DNA from 4 places in the Enterobacter sp. UPMP2061 genome. Region 4 is predicted to be linked to each of the others. Evidence: predicted binding sites of a transcription regulator. Region 4 holds the regulator's gene; each other region holds the start of a gene.
The links. The regulator PurR, encoded in region 4, represses purine synthesis genes. The targets are predictions, from matches to a motif close to CANGCAAACGTTTGCNTG.
Positions count from the first base shown of each region.

Region 1: a site for PurR is predicted at 1,451-1,468, ahead of tusA (sulfurtransferase TusA). Genes of this name have one in related genera too.
Region 2: a site for PurR is predicted at 2,210-2,227, ahead of pyrD (quinone-dependent dihydroorotate dehydrogenase). Genes of this name have one in related genera too.
Region 3: a site for PurR is predicted at 2,789-2,806, ahead of raiA (ribosome-associated translation inhibitor RaiA). Genes of this name have one in related genera too.

Region 1 is NZ_JBSKJP010000008.1:125,140-130,037, reverse strand. It holds gene ACWKXX_RS16030 (DcrB family lipoprotein) at 63-620, opposite strand; gene ACWKXX_RS16025 (7-cyano-7-deazaguanine/7-aminomethyl-7-deazaguanine transporter) at 693-1,358, opposite strand; gene tusA (sulfurtransferase TusA) at 1,528-1,770, shown strand; gene ACWKXX_RS16015 (TRAP transporter substrate-binding protein) at 2,004-2,975, shown strand; gene ACWKXX_RS16010 (TRAP transporter small permease) at 2,988-3,497, shown strand; gene ACWKXX_RS16005 (TRAP transporter large permease) at 3,508-4,794, shown strand; gene zntA (Zn(II)/Cd(II)/Pb(II) translocating P-type ATPase ZntA) at 4,894-4,898, opposite strand, start outside.
Region 2 is NZ_JBSKJP010000001.1:746,086-750,983, reverse strand. It holds gene ACWKXX_RS03565 (YcbX family protein) at 1-398, shown strand, start outside; gene zapC (cell division protein ZapC) at 395-937, opposite strand; gene pyrD (quinone-dependent dihydroorotate dehydrogenase) at 1,104-2,114, opposite strand; gene ssuE (NADPH-dependent FMN reductase) at 2,364-2,939, shown strand; gene ACWKXX_RS03545 (sulfonate ABC transporter substrate-binding protein) at 2,932-3,894, shown strand; gene ssuD (FMNH2-dependent alkanesulfonate monooxygenase) at 3,891-4,898, shown strand, end outside.
Region 3 is NZ_JBSKJP010000019.1:2,925-7,822, forward strand. It holds gene yfiH (purine nucleoside phosphorylase YfiH) at 59-790, opposite strand; gene rluD (23S rRNA pseudouridine(1911/1915/1917) synthase RluD) at 787-1,767, opposite strand; gene bamD (outer membrane protein assembly factor BamD) at 1,899-2,636, shown strand; gene raiA (ribosome-associated translation inhibitor RaiA) at 2,904-3,245, shown strand; Phe leader region at 3,349-3,474, shown strand; gene pheL (pheA operon leader peptide PheL) at 3,350-3,397, shown strand; gene pheA (bifunctional chorismate mutase/prephenate dehydratase) at 3,505-4,665, shown strand; gene ACWKXX_RS21630 (SMP-30/gluconolactonase/LRE family protein) at 4,662-4,898, opposite strand, start outside.
Region 4 is NZ_JBSKJP010000001.1:1,055,023-1,059,920, forward strand. It holds gene punC (purine nucleoside transporter PunC) at 293-1,492, opposite strand; gene punR (DNA-binding transcriptional activator PunR) at 1,606-2,517, shown strand; gene purR (HTH-type transcriptional repressor PurR) at 2,535-3,560, opposite strand; gene cydH (cytochrome bd-I oxidase subunit CydH) at 3,858-3,947, shown strand; gene ACWKXX_RS05170 (MFS transporter) at 4,109-4,898, shown strand, end outside.

The sequences.
Region 1 (4,898 bases), on a different contig from region 4:
AGTCGTGGCAAAAAAATGGCCCCCGGCGCAAGCGACGGAGGCCACGGCATCCTGGTGAACGATTACTGGATCACGAGGGTGTTAATGATGTTTTCAGCGGCGGTCTGCGCTTTCTGCTGATTGTCTGCCGGCAGGGTGATCTGCATGGTCAGCAGTTTATTGTCCACCTTGCCGAGCACCACGGAGGAGTAGGCGGTCTGGCCTTTGGCAGAGATGATGCTGTCCAGCTGTTGCAGCGTGTGGCCTTTCAGTTCAACAGACTTATTGGTGACCACCTGAAGCTGCGGGTCGCGGCTGCGCTGCTGATCTTCCAGGCGTTTGGCCAGCACGCCAAGATCTTCGCTGGTATCGTCACCGACGATCACAATCACCGCTTTTTGGCCGGTGGCATCGGAATAGACGTGCATATTGTTCGCCTGGGTGCCCAGCTTACCGCTCTGGTCGGTCATGTCCGCGGGCAGAGAGAAACTGAGTTTGCCATCCATCAGGCTCACCGGCTGACCGGTGGCGTTGCTTTCTGCTGACGCGCCCTGAGCAGGCGTTTTGGTGTCGCTGTTATCACAGGCTGCAAGGCCAACAACCAGCAGGCCAATCCCGACATATTTAACCAGATTGCGCATTGACTTCTTCCTTTCGATAAACGGCCATAACGGCTCATTCGTTCATCTTATCACAACTGATAAAGCGAACCCTTAACCTGCCTGCAATGCGGAGATTTCAGATTTATCTGCCAGCCTTTTCAGCAGCATATTCAACAGTACGCCGTACATCGGCAGGAAGAAGACCAGGCTGATAAGCACCTTAAAGGCGTAGTCCACCAGAGCGATTTCCATCCAGTGTTCTGCCATGAAGGCGTCCGGGCTGCGCCAGAAGGCGATGAAGAAGAAGGCCAGCGTATCGCTCACGTTACCGAACAGCGTGGAGGCCGTTGGTGCCATCCACCAGCGATGGTTTTGACGCAGGCGGTTAAACACGTGGACATCGAGGATCTGCCCCAGGGCATAAGCCATAAAGCTGGCGGTGGCAATACGCGCGACGAACAGGTTGAAGTGCGTCAGCGCTTCGAAGCCCTGCCAGCTGCCCATGTAAAACAGCGAGGAGATGGCGTAGGAGACAAACAGTGCCGGGATCATCACCGCAAAAATAATCCGCCGCGCCAGCGGTGCGCCAAAAATACGCACGGTTAAATCCGTCGCAAGGAAAATAAACGGGAAACTGAACGCGCCCCAGGTGGTATGGAAACCAAAAATGGAGATGGGGAGCTGTACCAGATAGTTACTGGAGATGATCACCAGCAGATGAAATAGCGAAAGCCAGAACAACGCCTTGACGCGCTGCGATTGTGTAAAGGAGTTCATATTGTACCTTTTTGATTAATATTTGGGGTGAGGGAACCCAATAAAGCCGCCGCATGATACTGCTTTGACGACACTTTGCAATGGCTAATTTTCACGCAATCGTTAACCTGGTTTGCATTGGCGATAGCGGGGCGTAAACTACAGCCGTTTTTACCTGAACGAGAAGAAAATGACCGACCTGTTTTCCCGCCCAGACCACACGCTTGATGCTCAGGGCCTCCGTTGCCCGGAGCCGGTAATGATGGTGCGTAAAACCGTCCGTAACATGCAGAGTGGCGAAACGCTGCTGATCGTCGCTGACGACCCGGCTACCACCCGTGATATCCCCGGCTTTTGTACCTTTATGGAACATGAACTGGTGGCGCAGCAAACCGAGACCTTGCCGTACCGGTATTTGATTCGTAAGGGGTAAGTGCGGCCTGACGCCCGGCGGCGCTTCGCTTGCACGGGCCTACGGGTGTAGTAGGTCGGGTAAGGCGCAGCCGCCACCCGACAAGTACTCATCACAATTTCGAACCATCGTTTCAAAATTTCGCGCTTTTGTGAGGCGCTTCACCCTCCCTTTTCCAGCCGTAGTCTAATTTTTAAGCGTCAAAAACTAAAACATCGTTTTAACGCTTATCTCACTACCCTGGAGTTGACTCAATGAAAACGACCCTCAAGCCGTTACTGGCCGCGCTGTGCCTGTCTGCTTTTGCCTGCTCCGTTTCTGCCCAGACCATCAAAGCCGCCGATGTGCATCCCGAAGGCTACCCGAACGTGGTGGCGGTTCAGCACATGGGTGAAAAACTCAAACAACAAACCGATGGCAAGCTGGAGATTAAGGTCTTCCCCGGCGGCGTGCTGGGGGATGAAAAGCAGATGATTGAGCAGGCGCAGATGGGGGCGATCGACATGATCCGCGTCTCCATGGCGCCGGTGGCTGCCATTCTGCCGGATATCGAAGTGTTTACGCTGCCCTACGTATTCCGCGATGAAGACCACATGCACAAGGTGATCGACGGGGATATCGGCAAGCAGATTGGCGACAAACTCACCGCCAACCCGAAATCGCGTCTGGTCTTCCTTGGCTGGATGGATTCCGGCACCCGTAACCTGATCACCAAAGAGCCGATCGTCAAACCGGACGATCTGAAAGGGAAGAAAATCCGTGTGCAGGGCAGCCCGGTGGCGCTGGCCACGCTGAAAGCGATGGGGGCGAACTCGGTGGCGATGGGCGTCAGCGAGGTTTACAGCGGCATGCAGACCGGGGTGATCGACGGCGCGGAGAACAACCCGCCAACCTTTATCGCCCACAACTATATGCCGGTCGCCAAAAACTACACGCTGAGCGGCCACTTTATCACCCCGGAAATGCTCCTGTACTCAAAAGTGAAATGGGACAAGCTCAGCGCCGACGAGCAGCAAAAAGTCCTGACGCTGGCCCGCGAAGCGCAGTTCGAGCAGCGCAAGCTCTGGCAGGCCTATAACGACCAGGCGCTGGCGAAAATGAAGGCCGGCGGCGTGCAGTTCCACGACATCGATAAAACGGTGTTTATCAAGGCGACAGAGCCGGTGCGCGCGCAGTATGGCGATAAGCATCAGGATCTGATGAAAGCCATCGCTGACGTCCAGTAAACCGGAGTACGTATGTCCGAACTCTACCTGAAGTGGATGGACCGTCTGTACCTGTTCGCCATGGCGGTGGCAGGTATTTCGCTGTTGGTGATGACGATTGTCATCCCCATCGGCATTTTTTCACGCTACGTGCTTAATCGCGGCGAATCCTGGCCGGAGCCGATCGCCATTATCTGCATGGTGACGTTTACCTTTATCGGCGCGGCGGTGAGCTACCGCGCCGGGTCGCATATTGCGGTCAACATGCTCACCGACCGCCTGCCCGCGTCGCTGCAAAGAGTGTGCGCGCGGATGGTGGATCTGCTGATGCTGATGATTTCAGGCCTGATGTGCTGGTACAGCTACTGGCTGTGCGTCGAGCTGTGGGAGCAGCCGGTGGCGGAGTTTCCGCTTCTGACCTCCGGCGAAAGCTATCTGCCGCTACCTGTCGGGTCGGCCATTTTGATCCTGTTTGTGCTTGAACGCCTGCTGTTTGGCTCGCAGGAAAACCGTCCGGTCGTGCTGATCGGCAATCACAGTTAAGGGGTGAACAATGGATGCGTTTGTTTTGTTATTCACCCTCGCCATTTTGCTGGCGCTGGGGATGCCGGTGGCTTTCGCCGTCGGGTTAAGCGCCGTGGCGGGGGCGTTGTGGATCGATCTGCCGCTGGAGGCGCTGATGATCCAGATCACCAGCGGGGTGAATAAATTTACCCTGCTGGCGATCCCGTTCTTCATTCTTGCCGGGGCGATCATGGCGGAAGGGGGCATTGCCCGACGGCTGGTCAACTTCGCGTACGTTTTTGTCGGCTTTATTCGCGGCGGGCTGTCGCTGGTGAACATCGTGGCATCAACGTTCTTCGGCGCGATTTCCGGCTCGTCGGTGGCGGATACGGCGTCTATCGGCAGCGTGATGATCCCGGAGATGGAGAAGAAGGGCTATCCGCGCGAATACGCGGCGGCGGTGACGGCCAGCGGGTCGGTGCAGGCGATCCTGATCCCGCCCAGCCACAACTCGGTGATTTACTCCCTGGCGGCAGGGGGAACGGTCTCCATCGCCACGCTGTTTATCGCGGGCGTGCTGCCGGGCCTGCTGCTGGGCGTGAGCCTGATGGTGCTCTGCCTGTGCTTCGCCCGCAAGCGCGGCTATCCGAAAGGGGACAAAATCCCGTTCAGGCAGGCGCTGAAAATCATGCTCGATGCTCTGTGGGGGCTGATGACTGTGGTGATTATCCTCGGCGGGATCTTGTCCGGGATATTCACGGCGACCGAATCTGCCGCCGTGGCCTGCCTGTGGGCGTTCTTCGTCACCATGTTCATTTACCGCGATTACAAGTGGAATGAACTGCCGAAGCTGATGTGCCGCACGGTGAAAACCGTCACCATCGTGATGATTTTGATTGGCTTTGCCGCGGCGTTTGGCGCGGTAATGACCTACATGCAGCTGCCGATGCGCATCACCGAATTCTTCACGTCGCTCTCCGATAACAAATACGTGATCCTGATGTACCTCAACATCATGCTGCTGCTGATTGGCACGCTGATGGACATGGCGCCGATCATCCTGATCCTGACCCCGGTGCTGCTGCCGGTGACCAACTCGCTGGGGATCGATCCGGTGCATTTCGGGATGATCATGATGGTGAACCTGGGGATTGGGCTGATCACGCCGCCGGTCGGGTCGGTGCTGTTCGTGGCGAGCGCGGTGAGTAAGCAGAAGATCGAGCACGTGGTGCGGGCGATGCTGCCGTTTTACGGTATGTTGCTGGTGGTGCTGGGGATGGTGACGTACATCCCGGCGATATCATTGTGGTTGCCGGGGGTGCTAGGGATGCAGTGACGCCGTTTTATGCCGGGTGGCGGCTACGCCTTACCCGGCCTACGGTTACGGTTCGGAGATGTTGTAGGCCCGGTAAGGCGTAGCCGCCACCGGGCATTTTTACC
Region 2 (4,898 bases), 310 kb from region 4:
ACGGTGATGTCGACTTCGGCCAGAACCTGATCCCCCGCTCCAGCGGCGTGATCCGCGTGGGCGACGAGGTCGAAATTCTCACCCGCGGGCCTGCCAGGGTGTACGGCGCAGGTCAGGAAGAAGAGATGGTTGACGTTGTCACCAACGTCGCTTCCGCGGTGGATATTCACTGGGAAGGCAAAGTTATCCGTGGTAACAATCAGCAGGTGCTACTGGAACAGCTGGAGCAGGCAGGTATCCGCGTACCGTATTCCTGTCGCGCGGGGATTTGCGGATGCTGTCGCATTAAACTGGTCGATGGTGAAGTAAGTGCCCTGAAGAAATCTGCGATTGGCAGTGACGGCACGATCCTGTGCTGTAGCTGTGTCCCGAAAACATCCGTACAGCTGGAAGCTTAAACTGCCTGTTCAAGGCTGAAGGAATCAACGCGCAGCTGTGGCTTCAGCCTGTCATTCATCACTTTGATGGCATCACCTAACTGCATAACTCGCCCGGCAATGGTCACGCCGGGTTGGGCCAGCAAACAGAGCGCAGCGTTTTCACCGGGTTCAACCACCAGCAAATTCACCTCTTCTTCGGTATCGCTCAGATTGACGCTCGCCGCATCGCCGATAGCCAGGGTCCAGCACATGCCGTGGGCGAGAAAATGCCAGCTTTTCGGCATTTGCGGTTTCAGGAAACGGATCGCCACCAGCGCATTTAGTACCAGTTCAGCGCGCTGTTCTTTGGAGAGATCGAACTCGCGGCATTTTTCTTCAAAAGAGAAATAGAGTGCGGCGTCGTCAACGCAAAAGCCTGAGGGAGCAAACGCGTCTGGCGTTAACATTCGGCGCGCAAAACGAGAGCGAAACAACATGCCATTGGCTAAGTCGAGCATCATACGGTCATGCTCGTCACAAAAATACCAGCGCCAGTTATCGTCAGGTTTAATTCGCATGTTTCTCTCCCGTCCCCTAAACGTCCTGTACTAAAAATGTCCTGTTTGCCGCTTCGCTTATAACACTAGTAATAAAAGACTATAATGTTTAAATAAGCAACAATGACGGAATATAAAACAACCAGGGCTGGAAATAAAGCCCTGGTTGTCTGATTAAGAGAAAAGATTAGATATGCGTGACGATTTCTTTAATCAGCGGCGGCCCTTTAAAAATAAAGCCGGAATAAATTTGCACCAGCGATGCACCTGCCGCCATCTTCTCACGTGCAGCGATGACAGAGTCAATGCCACCCACGCCAATAATCGGCAGCTGACCTTTTAATTCTGCGGAGAGTGCGCGAATAATTTCGGTGCTTTTTAATTGTACCGGACGGCCACTTAATCCACCCGCTTCGTCACAGTTTTTCATTCCCTGAACGAGAGAGCGATCGAGTGTTGTATTGGTTGCAATCACACCATCAATATTATGGCGAACTAAACTGTCGGCAACCTGGATCAATTCTTCTGCCGAAAGATCCGGGGCGATCTTAACCGCGACCGGAACATATTTATGGTGGATCGCCTGTAGCGCCGTTTGTTTATTTTTAATGGCGCCAAGAAGATCGTCGAGCGCTTCGCCATATTGTAATGAACGCAGCCCTGGGGTGTTAGGCGAAGATATATTCACCGCAATATAACCGGCATAGGCATAGACTTTTTCCATACAAATCAGATAGTCATCTTTACCCTGCTCGACCGGCGTGTCTTTATTTTTGCCAATATTAATACCCAGCACGCCATCAAAATGGGCTTTCTTAACGTTCTCAACCAGATGATCGACGCCAAGGTTATTAAAGCCCATGCGGTTGATCAGCCCCTCGGCTTCAACCAGGCGAAACAGACGTGGCTTGTCATTTCCCGGCTGCGGACGCGGCGTCACCGTCCCGATTTCGATCGAGCCAAAGCCCATCGCACCGAGTGCATCAATGCATTCGCCATTTTTGTCCAGACCGGCCGCCAGGCCCAGTGGATTTTTGAAAGTCAGGCCCATGCACTGAACTGGTTTTTCCGGCACGTTTTGACGCACCAGCGCGGCCAGAGGCGTTCCTGTAATACGGCGTAACTGCTGAAATGTAAATTCATGAGCGCGCTCAGGATCGAGCTGGAAAAGGGCTTTACGAACGAAGGGGTAGTACATGAACTCTCCTGGATTCCCGGTGTGCAAACCGGGAGGGGATTATGTGCGATTCCGCCCGGAAAGGGAATTGACCTGTGGCAAAAAAAGCCACGTAAAACGCAATCGTTTACTTATCGGTTCGCTTCTTATGCATTTTTCTGCATTCATCCTGAGGATAAATCATTTAGTGGAATAACCACGCAATGTCACACTCCTGAAAATTGTTATGAATGTTAGATAAAAGCAAACAATTAGTTATAAGGAGCAACCATGCGCGTCATTACCCTGGCCGGAAGCCCCCGCTTCCCCTCTCGCTCCAGCGCACTGCTGGAATACGCTCGCGAAAAGCTTAATGCTCTGGATGTCGAAGTGTGTCACTGGAATTTGCACAATTTCGCGCCTGAAGATCTGCTCTACGCCCGTTTCGACAGCCCGGCGCTGAAAACCCTGATCGAACAACTTAAGAGTGCTGACGGGCTGGTCGTCGCGACACCGATTTATAAAGCCTCTTTTTCCGGCGCACTGAAAACGCTGCTCGATCTGCTGCCCGAACGCGCGCTGGACGGTAAGGTCGTCCTGCCGCTGGCCACAGGCGGTACGGTAGCTCATTTACTGGCGGTGGATTATGCCCTCAAGCCGGTTCTGAACGCGCTGAAAGCGCAGGAGATCCTGCATGGCGTCTTCGCTGACGACTCACAGGTAATCGACTACCAGCATAAACCCCATTTCACGCCGAATCTGCAAACCCGCCTCGACAGTGCGCTCGAAACCTTCTGGCACGCCCTGAACCGTCGGGATCGCCACGCGGCAGCATTTCATCAATCACAAGGAGTGGCGCATGTTTAAAACAGTTACCCGTATCGGGCTGGCAGGTCTGCTGGCAGTGGCGTCGCTGGCTCAGGCGGCGGAGAAAGCGCCGGAGAGCCTGCGTATCGGTTATCAGAAAGGCAGCGTCAGCATGGTGTTGGCGAAAAGCCATGCGTTGCTTGAGAAGCGTTTCCCGGAGACCAAATTCTCATGGGTCGAGTTCCCTGCCGGACCACAGATGCTGGAGGCGCTGAACGTCGGGAGTATTGATTTAGGCAGCACCGGCGATATCCCGCCAATCTTTGCGCAGGCTGCCGGGGCGGATCTGGTTTACGTTGGCGTTGAGCCCGCCAAGCCGAAGGCAGAGGTTATTTTGGTGCCGGAAAACAGCGAGATCAAAAGCGTCGCCGACCTCAAAGGCCATAAGGTTGCTTTCCAGAAAGGTTCAAGCTCGCACAACCTGCTGCTGCGCGCGTTGCAGGAGGCCGGCCTTAAATTCACCGATATCCAGCCCGTTTACCTGACGCCTGCCGATGCGCGCGCGGCGTTTCAGCAAAAAAATGTTGATGCCTGGGCTATCTGGGATCCGTACTACTCCGCCGCACTGTTGCAGGGCGGTGTGCGGGTGCTGAAAGACGGCACCACCCTGAAGCAGACCGGTTCGTTCTACCTGGCGGCACGTCCTTACGCTGAGAAAAATGGCGCATTTATTCAGCAGGTGCTGGATACCTTCTCTCAGGCCGATGCGCTGACCCAAAGCCAGCGTCAGCAGAGCATCACGCTGCTGGCAAAAACCATGGGCCTGCCTGAACCGGTGATCGCCACCTATCTTGACCACCGTCCTCCTACCACCATAGCGCCTGTTGACGCCCACGTTGCCGCTCTCCAGCAGCAAACGGCAGATCTCTTTTATCAAAACCGCCTGGTTCCAAAGCAGGTGAATATTCGCGAACGCATCTGGCAACCCGCTGGCATTGAAGGAAAAAAATCATGAGTCTGAATCTTTTCTGGTTTTTACCCACCCACGGTGATGGACACTATCTTGGCACAGAAGAAGGCGCCCGCCCGGTCGATCACGGCTATCTACAGCAGATCGCCCAGGCGGCAGACCGCATCGGTTTTACCGGGGTACTGATCCCGACGGGCCGCTCGTGTGAGGATGCGTGGCTGGTTGCCGCGTCAATGATCCCCGTCACCCAGCGTCTGAAATTCCTGGTAGCCTTGCGCCCGAGCGTGGTGTCGCCCACCGTCGCGGCGCGTCAGGCGGCAACGCTGGACAGGCTTTCCAACGGCCGTGCGCTGTTCAACCTGGTGACGGGCAGCGATCCGCAGGAGCTGGCGGGCGATGGCGTCTTCCTCGATCATACCGAGCGCTATGAAGCCTCCGCAGAGTTCACCCGCGTCTGGCGACGTCTGCTGGAAGGGGAAACCGTCACCTTCGAAGGGAAACATATCCACGTTCGCGATGCACAGCTCTACTTCCCGCCGGTACAGCAGCCGCGCCCTCCCCTCTATTTCGGCGGATCGTCGGACGTGGCGCAGGAGCTGGCGGCTGAGCAGGTCGATCTCTATCTGACCTGGGGCGAGCCACCGGAGCTGGTGAAAGAGAAAATTGCTCAGGTACGCGCTAAAGCCGCAGAACATGGCCGTACGGTACGCTTCGGCATTCGCCTGCACGTGATCGTCCGCGAAACCAACGACGAGGCCTGGCAAGCCGCCGACCGTCTGATCGCTCATCTGGACGACGACACTATCGCCAAAGCACAGGCGGCGTTTGCCAAAACCGACTCCGTGGGCCAGCACCGGATGGCTTCCCTGCACAACGGCAAGCGTGAAAATCTTGAGATCAGCCCGAACCTGTGGGCCGGGGTAGGTCTGGTGCGCGGCGGCGCCGGCACGGCACTGGTCGGCGACGGTCCAACCGTAGCGGCACGCATTAATGAATACGCGGCGCTGGGGATCGACAGCTTTATCCTGTCTGGCTACCCACATCTGGAG
Region 3 (4,898 bases), on a different contig from region 4:
ATAACCTGAATTATGTGAAAAGAAAACGGCGCGTACCGGATCGTCTTGATTCTTTAGGTTATATCAGCCAAATGAAACTTGCCATACGACCTGTCGTCTTGTCGCGGCGATAGGAGAAAAAATCACCCTTTTCGGTGAAGGTACAGCGATCTCCGCCGAAGATTTGGGTCACGCCGACGTTATTCAGGCGCTGGCGGGCAAGCTGATAAATATCGGCCAGATATTTATCTCCGGAAGCCACAAACGCTTCGACCGCTTGCGGATCTTTTTCCATAAAGGCATCCCGCACTTCGGGCCCTACCTCAAACGCCTGCGGGCCAATCGCCGGGCCAAGCCAGGCGATGAGATTTGCAGAATCGTCATGGAAGCAGGCAACGGTCTCTTCCAGCACGCCTTCGCACAGGCCTCGCCATCCGGCGTGGGCAGCAGCCACTTCAGTCCCTGCCTGATTGCAGAACAACACCGGCAGGCAATCAGCAGTCATCACCGCGCAAACCGTTCCCGGCGTATTGCTGTACGAAGCATCGGCGCGCTTAGACGCATAGGGCTCCCCCGTCAGCTTCAGCACCGCTTTACCATGCACCTGCTCAAGCCAGACCGGTTTTGAAGGAAGGTTTCCCGCAGCAAAGAGGCGTTTACGGTTCTCTTCAACGTGCTCCAGGTTATCACCACAGTGCGCACCGAGGTTCAGTGACTCCCACGCGCCCTGGCTCACGCCACCGATACGGGTTGAACTACAGGCGGCCACGCCTTCAGGCAGTGGCCATTCCGGGACAATCAGTTTGGTCATAACCAGTCCACGTGATCCTTATGTTCTTCGAAATCTGCGCGCATCGCGTCGATAAGTTCCACCATATCCTGTGGGATCGGCGCATGCCATTCCATCTGAATTCCGGTGATTGGGTGGTAAAGACGTAGCATCGTCGCATGCAGCGCCTGGCGATCGAATTTACGCAGCACGGAGATGAATTCATCCGATGCGCCCTTTGGTGGACGCGGACGACCGCCGTAAACAGGGTCCCCCACCAGCGGATGGGTAATATGCGCCATGTGCACGCGGATCTGGTGAGTACGCCCGGTTTCCAGACGCAGACGCAGGCGCGTATGAATACGGAAATGTTCCATGATGCGGTAGTGGGTTACCGCCGGTTTGCCCATCGGGTGTACAGACATATGCGTACGCTTGGTTGGGTGACGGCTGATAGGCTCTTCCACCGTGCCGCCAGAGGTCATATGACCAATCGCCACCGCTTCATACTCACGGGTGATTTCGCGCAGTTGCAACGATTCCACCAGGCGAGTCTGGGCGGGAACCGTCTTCGCCACCACCATCAGACCCGTGGTGTCTTTATCCAGACGGTGAACGATACCGGCACGCGGTACATCGGCAATCGGCGGATAATAATGAAGGAGAGCGTTAAGTACCGTACCGTCAGGATTGCCCGCGCCCGGGTGAACAACAAAGTCGCGCGGCTTGTTGATGACCAGAATGTCGTCATCTTCGTAGACGATATCCAGCGGGATATCCTGCGGCTCGAAGCGGACTTCCTCTTCGATTTCAGCATTGATGGCGACAGCTTCCCCACCAAACACTTTCTCTTTTGGTTTGTCCCAGATCTTGCCGTTTACCAGCACGCGCTGGTCAAGGATCCATTCTTTTATGCGTGAACGCGAATAATCAGGGAACAATTCGGCCAAAGCCTGATCTAAGCGTTGACCGAGCTGATTTTCGGAGACTGTTGCGGTGAGTTCTACTCGTTGTGCCATAAACTGCTTCTTCGTTTAACGTTGGGTTTTACGGCTTTGCCGTTTAATATAGTGTGCTATTGTAGCTGGTCTTAATCGGGAGCAGGAACTGAGTTTCTCCCGGACAAACATTTGAGGAAAGTCAAAACGTCATGACGCGCATGAAATATCTGGTGGCAGCGGCCACGTTGAGCCTGGCTTTGGTGGGCTGCTCCGGTTCGAATGAACAGGTCCCTGACAATCCGCCGAATGAAATCTATGCGACTGCACAACAAAAGTTGCAGGACGGTAACTGGAAACAGGCGATAACGCAACTGGAAGCGTTGGATAATCGCTATCCGTTTGGCCCGTATTCGCAGCAGGTACAGTTAGATCTTATCTACGCCTACTACAAAAATGCCGATCTGCCGCTGGCTCAGGCAACCATCGATCGTTTCATGCGTCTGAACCCTACCCATCCTAACATCGATTACGTGATGTACATGCGCGGCCTGACTAACATGGCGCTGGATGATAGTGCATTGCAGGGCTTCTTCGGGGTGGATCGTTCCGACCGTGACCCGCAACATGCGCGTGATGCTTTCAATGACTTCTCCAAACTGGTGCGTAGCTACCCGAACAGCCAGTACATTACCGATGCCACTAAGCGTCTGGTATTCCTGAAAGATCGTCTGGCGAAATATGAGTACTCCGTTGCGGAATACTACACCCGCCGTGGCGCATGGGTTGCCGTGGTTAACCGTGTAGAAGGCATGCTGCGTGATTATCCGGATACCCAGGCCACGCGTGATGGCCTGAAGCTGATGGAAAATGCGTATCGCCAGATGCAGATGACGGCTCAGGCTGACAAAGTGGCGAAAATCATCGCCGCGAACAGCAGCAACACCTGATACCGCTACAACGCATAACGGCAGCCCGCGGGCTGCCGTTTTTTTATTCTTTCACACTTACGCTGAAGCGGTTTAGCTTCAACACATCCATTCAACTATGACCGCAATTGTTGGCTTCGACAAGGTAAATCTCACCTCTTCCTGCCCTGCCTCACAAAAAAGATTCCCTGACAAAAACCGACAAAATAACGTGATCTAAATCACACATTTTGACATTAGGTCGGGTATGCTGGAATCACCAAGACGGAAAGACAAGAGGTAAAATTTATGACAATGAACATTACCAGTAAACAAATGGAAATTACTCCGGCAATCCGCCAGCACGTCGCAGACCGTCTCGCCAAACTGGATAAATGGCAAACACATTTGATTAATCCACATATCATCCTGTCCAAGGAGCCGCAGGGTTTCATCGCTGATGCAACTATCAATACTCCAAACGGCCATCTGGTCGCCAGCGCAAAACACGAGGATATGTACACCGCAATTAACGATTTGATCAACAAGCTGGAACGGCAGCTCAATAAAGTGCAACACAAAGGTGAAGCACGTCGCGCCGCAACCTCGGTGAAAGACGCCAGCTTCGCGGAAGAAGTTGAAGAAGAGTAATCCTCTAAAATTGAGTGTACCGACAACGCGCCTTCGGGCGCGTTTTTTATTGACAGGATCAAAACAGTGCAGGTACTTTAACCTATCAATTTCAGGATGACCTTATGAAACAGACGCCGTTTTTCTTCGCATTCTTTTTTACCTTCCCCTGACCGGGAGGCGTTTCGTCGTGTGATAAAGAATGCGAAGACGAACAACAAGGCCTCCCACACCGGGAGGCCTTTTTTATTGATAACGATAAAATGAGACAGACAACACTATGACACCGGAAAACCCGCTCCTGGATTTACGCGTAAAAATCAGTGCACTCGACGAAAAATTACTGGCCCTGCTGGCAGAACGCCGCGCGCTCGCCGTTGAAGTGGGCAAAGCCAAGCTCGAGTCCCATCGGCCGGTGCGCGATATCGATCGCGAACGTGATTTACTGGAACGGTTGATTCAACTCGGCAAAGCGCATCATCTGGATGCGCACTACATCACCCGCCTGTTCCAGCTCATCATCGAAGACTCCGTTCTGACGCAACAAGCCCTGCTCCAGCAGCATCTGAACAAAACCAACCCGCACTCTGCTCGTATCGCTTTCCTCGGCCCGAAAGGGTCCTATTCTCACCTGGCAGCTCGCCAGTACGCAGCCCGCCATTTCGAAGAGTTTATTGAGAGCGGCTGCGCGAAATTTGCAGACATTTTCAACCAGGTCGAAACCGGCCAGGCAGATTACGCCGTAGTGCCTATTGAGAACACCAGTTCCGGTGCCATCAATGATGTTTACGATCTGCTCCAGCACACCAGCCTGTCGTTAGTCGGCGAGTTGACTATCCCTATCGATCACTGCGTGCTGGTCTCTGGCTCAACCGATCTGAGTCAGATCGAAACGGTGTACAGCCACCCGCAGCCGTTCCAGCAGTGCAGCCAGTTCCTGAACCGTTATCCGCACTGGAAAATTGAATACACCGAAAGCACCTCGGCGGCGATGGAAAAAGTGGCGCAGGCAAACTCTTCTGCCGTCGCGGCTCTCGGTAGCGAAGCGGGCGGCGCGCTGTATGGCTTACAGGTGCTGGAACGCAATCTGGCCAACCAGACGCAGAATATCACCCGTTTCGTGGTTCTGGCCCGCAAGGCCATCAACGTGTCGGACCAGGTCCCGGCGAAAACCACCCTGCTGATGGCGACCGGCCAGCAGGCGGGTGCGCTGGTTGAAGCGCTGCTGGTGCTGCGTAATCACAACCTGATCATGACGAAGCTGGAATCCCGCCCAATACATGGCAACCCGTGGGAAGAAATGTTTTATCTCGACGTTCAGGCCAACCTGGAGTCTGCGTCCATGCAGAAAGCCCTGCGCGAACTGGGCGAGATCACACGCTCCATGAAAGTGCTGGGCTGCTATCCGAGCGAAAACGTGGTCCCGGTCGATCCGGCTTAACGTTCGATAAAGCGGCTTTTCTTCATCCCTGCCACATTTACAGGCAGGGTGAAGATGGCACCGGAAAGCGGATATTTCGCCAGCTCCTCCGCCTCCATATTTTCCCGCGTGGTGGTGATAAACAGCGTTTTCATATCGTCGCCGCCAAAGCAGACCATTGTCGGGCAGCGTACCGGCAGCCGATACTCTTCCAGCTGTTCGCCTTGCGGTGAAAACCGTGCGATACGCCAGCC
Region 4 (4,898 bases):
TCCATCACCTTGCTGTGATCAGAACCTTAAAACAGCGTAGACGCTTTTTTGGTTTGTGAGAAATCTCACGGTAAATGCCCGCGAGGCTAATATCCGACGTAGAACAGAGGAAGGGAGATAACCCTTGCCGAAATGCCTTCCATGGTAAAACGGGAGCGCTCCGGCTCCCGTTAACACTTAATATTTATCGTATTTAATCGAACCAAATTTAGTATAGGCCGCAAAATTTGGTGATTCAACAGAAAATTGTTAGCAACCTAATCACTGGTATTTAACATAGTTTCCCGCGCAATCAGGCGTGCGACGTTTCTGTCTGCGCGTTTTCACTCTGCTCGCGATGGGCTGAGGACTGCATGCGATAGCCCAAACCCGACAGCGCAACGGTGACCAGCATCACGCTGGTAGTGGTGAGCAGCGGGGTTGCAATCAACGCAGAGACCACGAGACTTGCCAGGAAGCACAGGCCAAGTTGCAGGGTATTTTGCAGCGCGGCAGCGCGGCCTGTCGCCTGCGGAAATGGACGCAACGCCTGGGCTACAACAATAGGGTAGATGGCCCCGTTAGCGATCGCCATGACGCAGAACGGAATCAAAATTTCTGCAAGCCCGGCGCCGGGAATAAAGCCGACAGCCCAGGTCGCAATCACGCTTAGCGCATACAAAACCAGCAGCCAGGGCAGCATCTGTTGGCCTCCCCATTTTTGCAGCGCGGCGCGACAGCCATAGCCACCCACCAGGAAGGCGATGGTCTGTGGTACATAGCTCAGGCCGATAGCCGCCGGGCTGTAGCCCATGTCATGCAGAATGAACGGCGAACCGGTTAGCCAGGCAAAGAAGCTGGCAGAGCAGGCAGCATAAATCAGCACGTTACCGCGATAGGCTTTCGACCGCAGTAAAGAGGTAAAGGTGATGGGCTTTGCGTCCGGATGCGTCTCTTTTTTATGCGCAGGTTTAAGCCCGAAAGCAGGCAGCATCAGGACCAGCGTAATAGCAAAGAGCGTGGCGAAAATGGCCTGCCAGTCGAAATGCGCCAGGATCCAGCTGCCCAGTAACGGGGCAAGCGCCGGCGACAGGCCGACCAGCGGCATAATAGTGGCGAATATGCGGTTAGTGCGCGAGGCGGGGTAGTAATCGGTCACCAGCGCCTGCCAGGTCACCGCTGCGGCGCAGACACCGACCGCCTGAATAAAGCGCAGCGCCAGCAGCCAGGCGGCATCGCGGACCCACAGCATGCCCAGACAGCCTACGGCAAAAATCGCCAGACCCAACAACAGGACGGGCTTACGGCCGAAACGATCCGAGAGCGGCCCCCACAGCAATTGCGCAAAAGCAAAGCCGGCGAGGAACAAACTTAAACTGGCGCTGATGGCGGCGGCAGGGGTTTGCAAATCTTCCTGCATCGCGGCGAACGCGGGCAGATACATATCGGTCGCCAAAAAGCCCAGCACGCTTAAGCCGCCGAGCCAGACTAAAAATCCTTTCCTGGGTTGCACTGTTTTTTCTCCTGAGGAGGCAGGTGTACGTTGGCGCAGAGTGTAGGGAGTGTAAAGCGGCTTGTGAAACGCTAATATTTGGCGGGTGCATTCAAAAATTTTGCAGGCTAAATATGTGGTCAGATTATTCCCTTGAAGTGGTTGATGCCGTGGCGCGTAACGGCAGCTTTACCGGTGCCGCCCAGGAGCTGCATCGCGTTCCCTCGGCTATCAGCTATACGGTGCGCCAGCTGGAAGCGTGGCTGGCGGTGCCGCTGTTCGAGCGGCGTCATCGCGACGTGGAGCTCACGCCTGCCGGAGCGTGGTTTTTGAAGGAAGGGCGGTCTGTTATCAAAAAAATGCAGATCACCCGTGAGCAGTGCCAGCAGATCGCCAACGGCTGGCGCGGGCATCTCGCTATCGCGGTGGATAACATCGTTAAGCCGGAGCGGACCCGGCAGATGATCGTCGATTTCTATCGTCATTTTTCCGACGTCGAACTGCGTGTTTCGCAGGAAGTGTTCAACGGCGTCTGGGATGCGCTGGCGGACGGCAGGGCGGAGATGGCGATTGGTGCAACCCAGGCGATCCCGGTTGGGGGGCGCTACGCGTTTCGCGACATGGGCATGCTGAGCTGGACCTGCGTGGTCGCGCGCGATCACCCGCTGGCGGCGCTGGAAGGTCCGCTGAGCGATGACACCTTACGCAACTGGCCCTCGCTGGTGCTGGAAGATACCTCCCGCTCGCTGCCCAAGCGCATTACCTGGCTGCTGGATAATCAGCGCCGCGTGGTCGCACCGGACTGGGAGTCGTCAGCCACCTGTCTGAGCGCGGGGCTGTGCGTTGGCATGGTGCCGGTGCATTTTGCGCGCCCGCGCATCGACGCGGGAGAGTGGGTGGCCTTGACGCTGGAAAACCCCTTCCCGGATGCCGCGTGCTGTCTGACGTGGCAGCAAAACGACGTCTCGCCCGCCATGGCCTGGCTGCTGGATTATCTGGGCGACAGCGAAACGCTGAACCGGGAGTGGTTGCGGGAACCAGCATAGCTGGCCCCGTAATGAGATTAACGACGGTAGTCGCGGAACGGACCGTCCGCAACGGAACGGCGTTCAATCAGGCGCGGGTGAACTTCAATGGACTGGGACTGTTCACGCTTGTTGACGATCCTGTCCAGCAGCATGTTGAAGGCCGTTTCACCCAGCGAATCTTTCGGCTGGTGAATGGTGGTCAGCGCCGGGGTAAAGAAGCGGGCGTTGCGCACGTTGTCATAGCCGATCACCGAGATATCCTGCGGGACGCGCAGGCCGAGTTCATCCGCCGCGCAGAGCGCGCCCATCGCCATGATGTCGCCGCCGCAGAACACCGCGGTAGGGCGATGCGGCTGGGAGACGATCTGCTGCATGGCGCGATAGCCCGACTCCGGCTCGAAGTCGCCCTGAACAATCCAGTTTTCCGGCACGGTGATCAGCGCCTCTTCCATCGCTTTCATGAAACCGGCCAGACGGCCAGCTCCGGTGTTACGCTCCAGCGGACCCGGGATCACGCCAATTTCACGATGACCGCGTTCTACCAGATAACGCCCCGCCATGTAGCCGCCTTCAAAGGCGTTATCAATAACGGAGTCGGTAAAGTCTGCGCGCGCTTCGCCCCAGTCCATGACCACCATCGGAATGTGGCGATACTCTTCCAGCATAGAAAGGACCGACTCGGGGTATTCAGAACACATTACCAGCAGGCCGTCGACGCGCTTTTGCGCCATCATTGACAGGTAAGCGCGCTGTTTTTCAATGTTGTTCCACGCGTTGCCCAGAATCAGGGTATAGCCTTTCTGGAAGCAGTTTTTTTCAACGGCTTCGATGATTTCAGCAAAGTAGGCCGCTTCACTGCTGGTGGCCAGCAGACCAATCGATTTGGTGTGATTAACCTTCAAGCTGCGGGCGACCGCACTTGGCGAGTAGTGCAGCTCTTTGATTGCCGCCCAGACGGCATTACGCGTCTCTTCAGCGACGAAACGCGTTTTGTTAATAACATGTGATACGGTTGTAGTGGAAACGTTTGCGCGTTTTGCTACGTCTTTAATTGTTGCCATTAAATGTCACTCCAGACCATATCCTAAGCTCCTGAAAAAATTGAAGGTAAACGTTTGCCTTCTCTCACCCTTATCACGCAAACATGAGTTGCGACACGCCGGGAAAACGACACAGGACGTCAGGAGGGGGTCAGTGGCCGGTACGCTAATAAATTTAGCGTGGAATTTTGTCCTATCTTGATGAAAAGGGGAAGAGGTAAAGTGGATATCCGCTTAAATCCTGGAAGATTTTTGACCTGAACTGTGTAAAAATGAGCAAGCTCACTTTTCGTAGGGTGAATAAAAGGAGAAAAATTGATGAGTACCGATCTGAAGTTTTCGCTGTTTACCACCATTGTTGTTCTTGCCCTGATTGTTGCGGGTGGTTTAACCGCTGCGCTGCACTGATTCAGGAGGGGGGAGAACCTTCTCCCTCTCTTGCCGCTATTGTTACCTCTCCGGCAAAAATCTTTTGCCAAAATGTTAACTTCTCATTTTTTGTGATTGATGTCATGCTTTTGACTTCTTAGTTCTGTGCCGGGTTATGGCACGGTATCCGGAGTCTCTTCATGAAAATCAATTTTCCCCTGCTGGCCCTGGCGATTGGCGCCTTTGGGATTGGCACCACTGAATTCTCCCCGATGGGGTTATTGCCTGTTATCGCCCGGGGTGTGGACGTCTCAATTCCTGCGGCCGGTATGTTAATTAGCGCCTACGCGATTGGCGTGATGGTGGGCGCGCCGCTGATGACGCTGCTGCTTTCCCACCGCGCTCGCCGCAATGCGCTGATTTTCCTGATGGCGATTTTCACTCTCGGAAATGTGCTTTCCGCGATTTCGCCCGATTACACCACTCTGATGCTTTCGCGCATTCTGACCAGCCTCAACCATGGCGCCTTCTTCGGACTGGGCTCGGTTGTTGCCGCCAGCGTGGTGCCAAAACATAAGCAGGCCAGCGCGGTAGCCACTATGTTCATGGGCCTCACCATCGCTAATATCGGCGGCGTTCCCGCTGCCACCTGGCTGGGAGAGGCCATCGGCTGGCGTATGTCTTTCCTCGCAACCGCCGGACTGGGCGTGGTCGCGATGGTTGCGCTGTTCTTCTCACTGCCGAAAGGAAGTGCGGGAGAACGTCCGGAAGTACGTAAAGAGCTGGCGGTGCTGATGCGTCCTCAGGTGTTGTCCGCGCTGCTTACCACGGTACTGGGGGCCGGGGCGATGTTTACGCTCTACACCTATATCTCCCCGGTGCTGCACGACATTACCCACGCAACGCCACTCTTTGTTACCGCGATGCTGGTGCTGATTGGTGTCGGGTTCTCGATTGGCAACTATCTTGGTGGGAAATTTGCCGACCGCT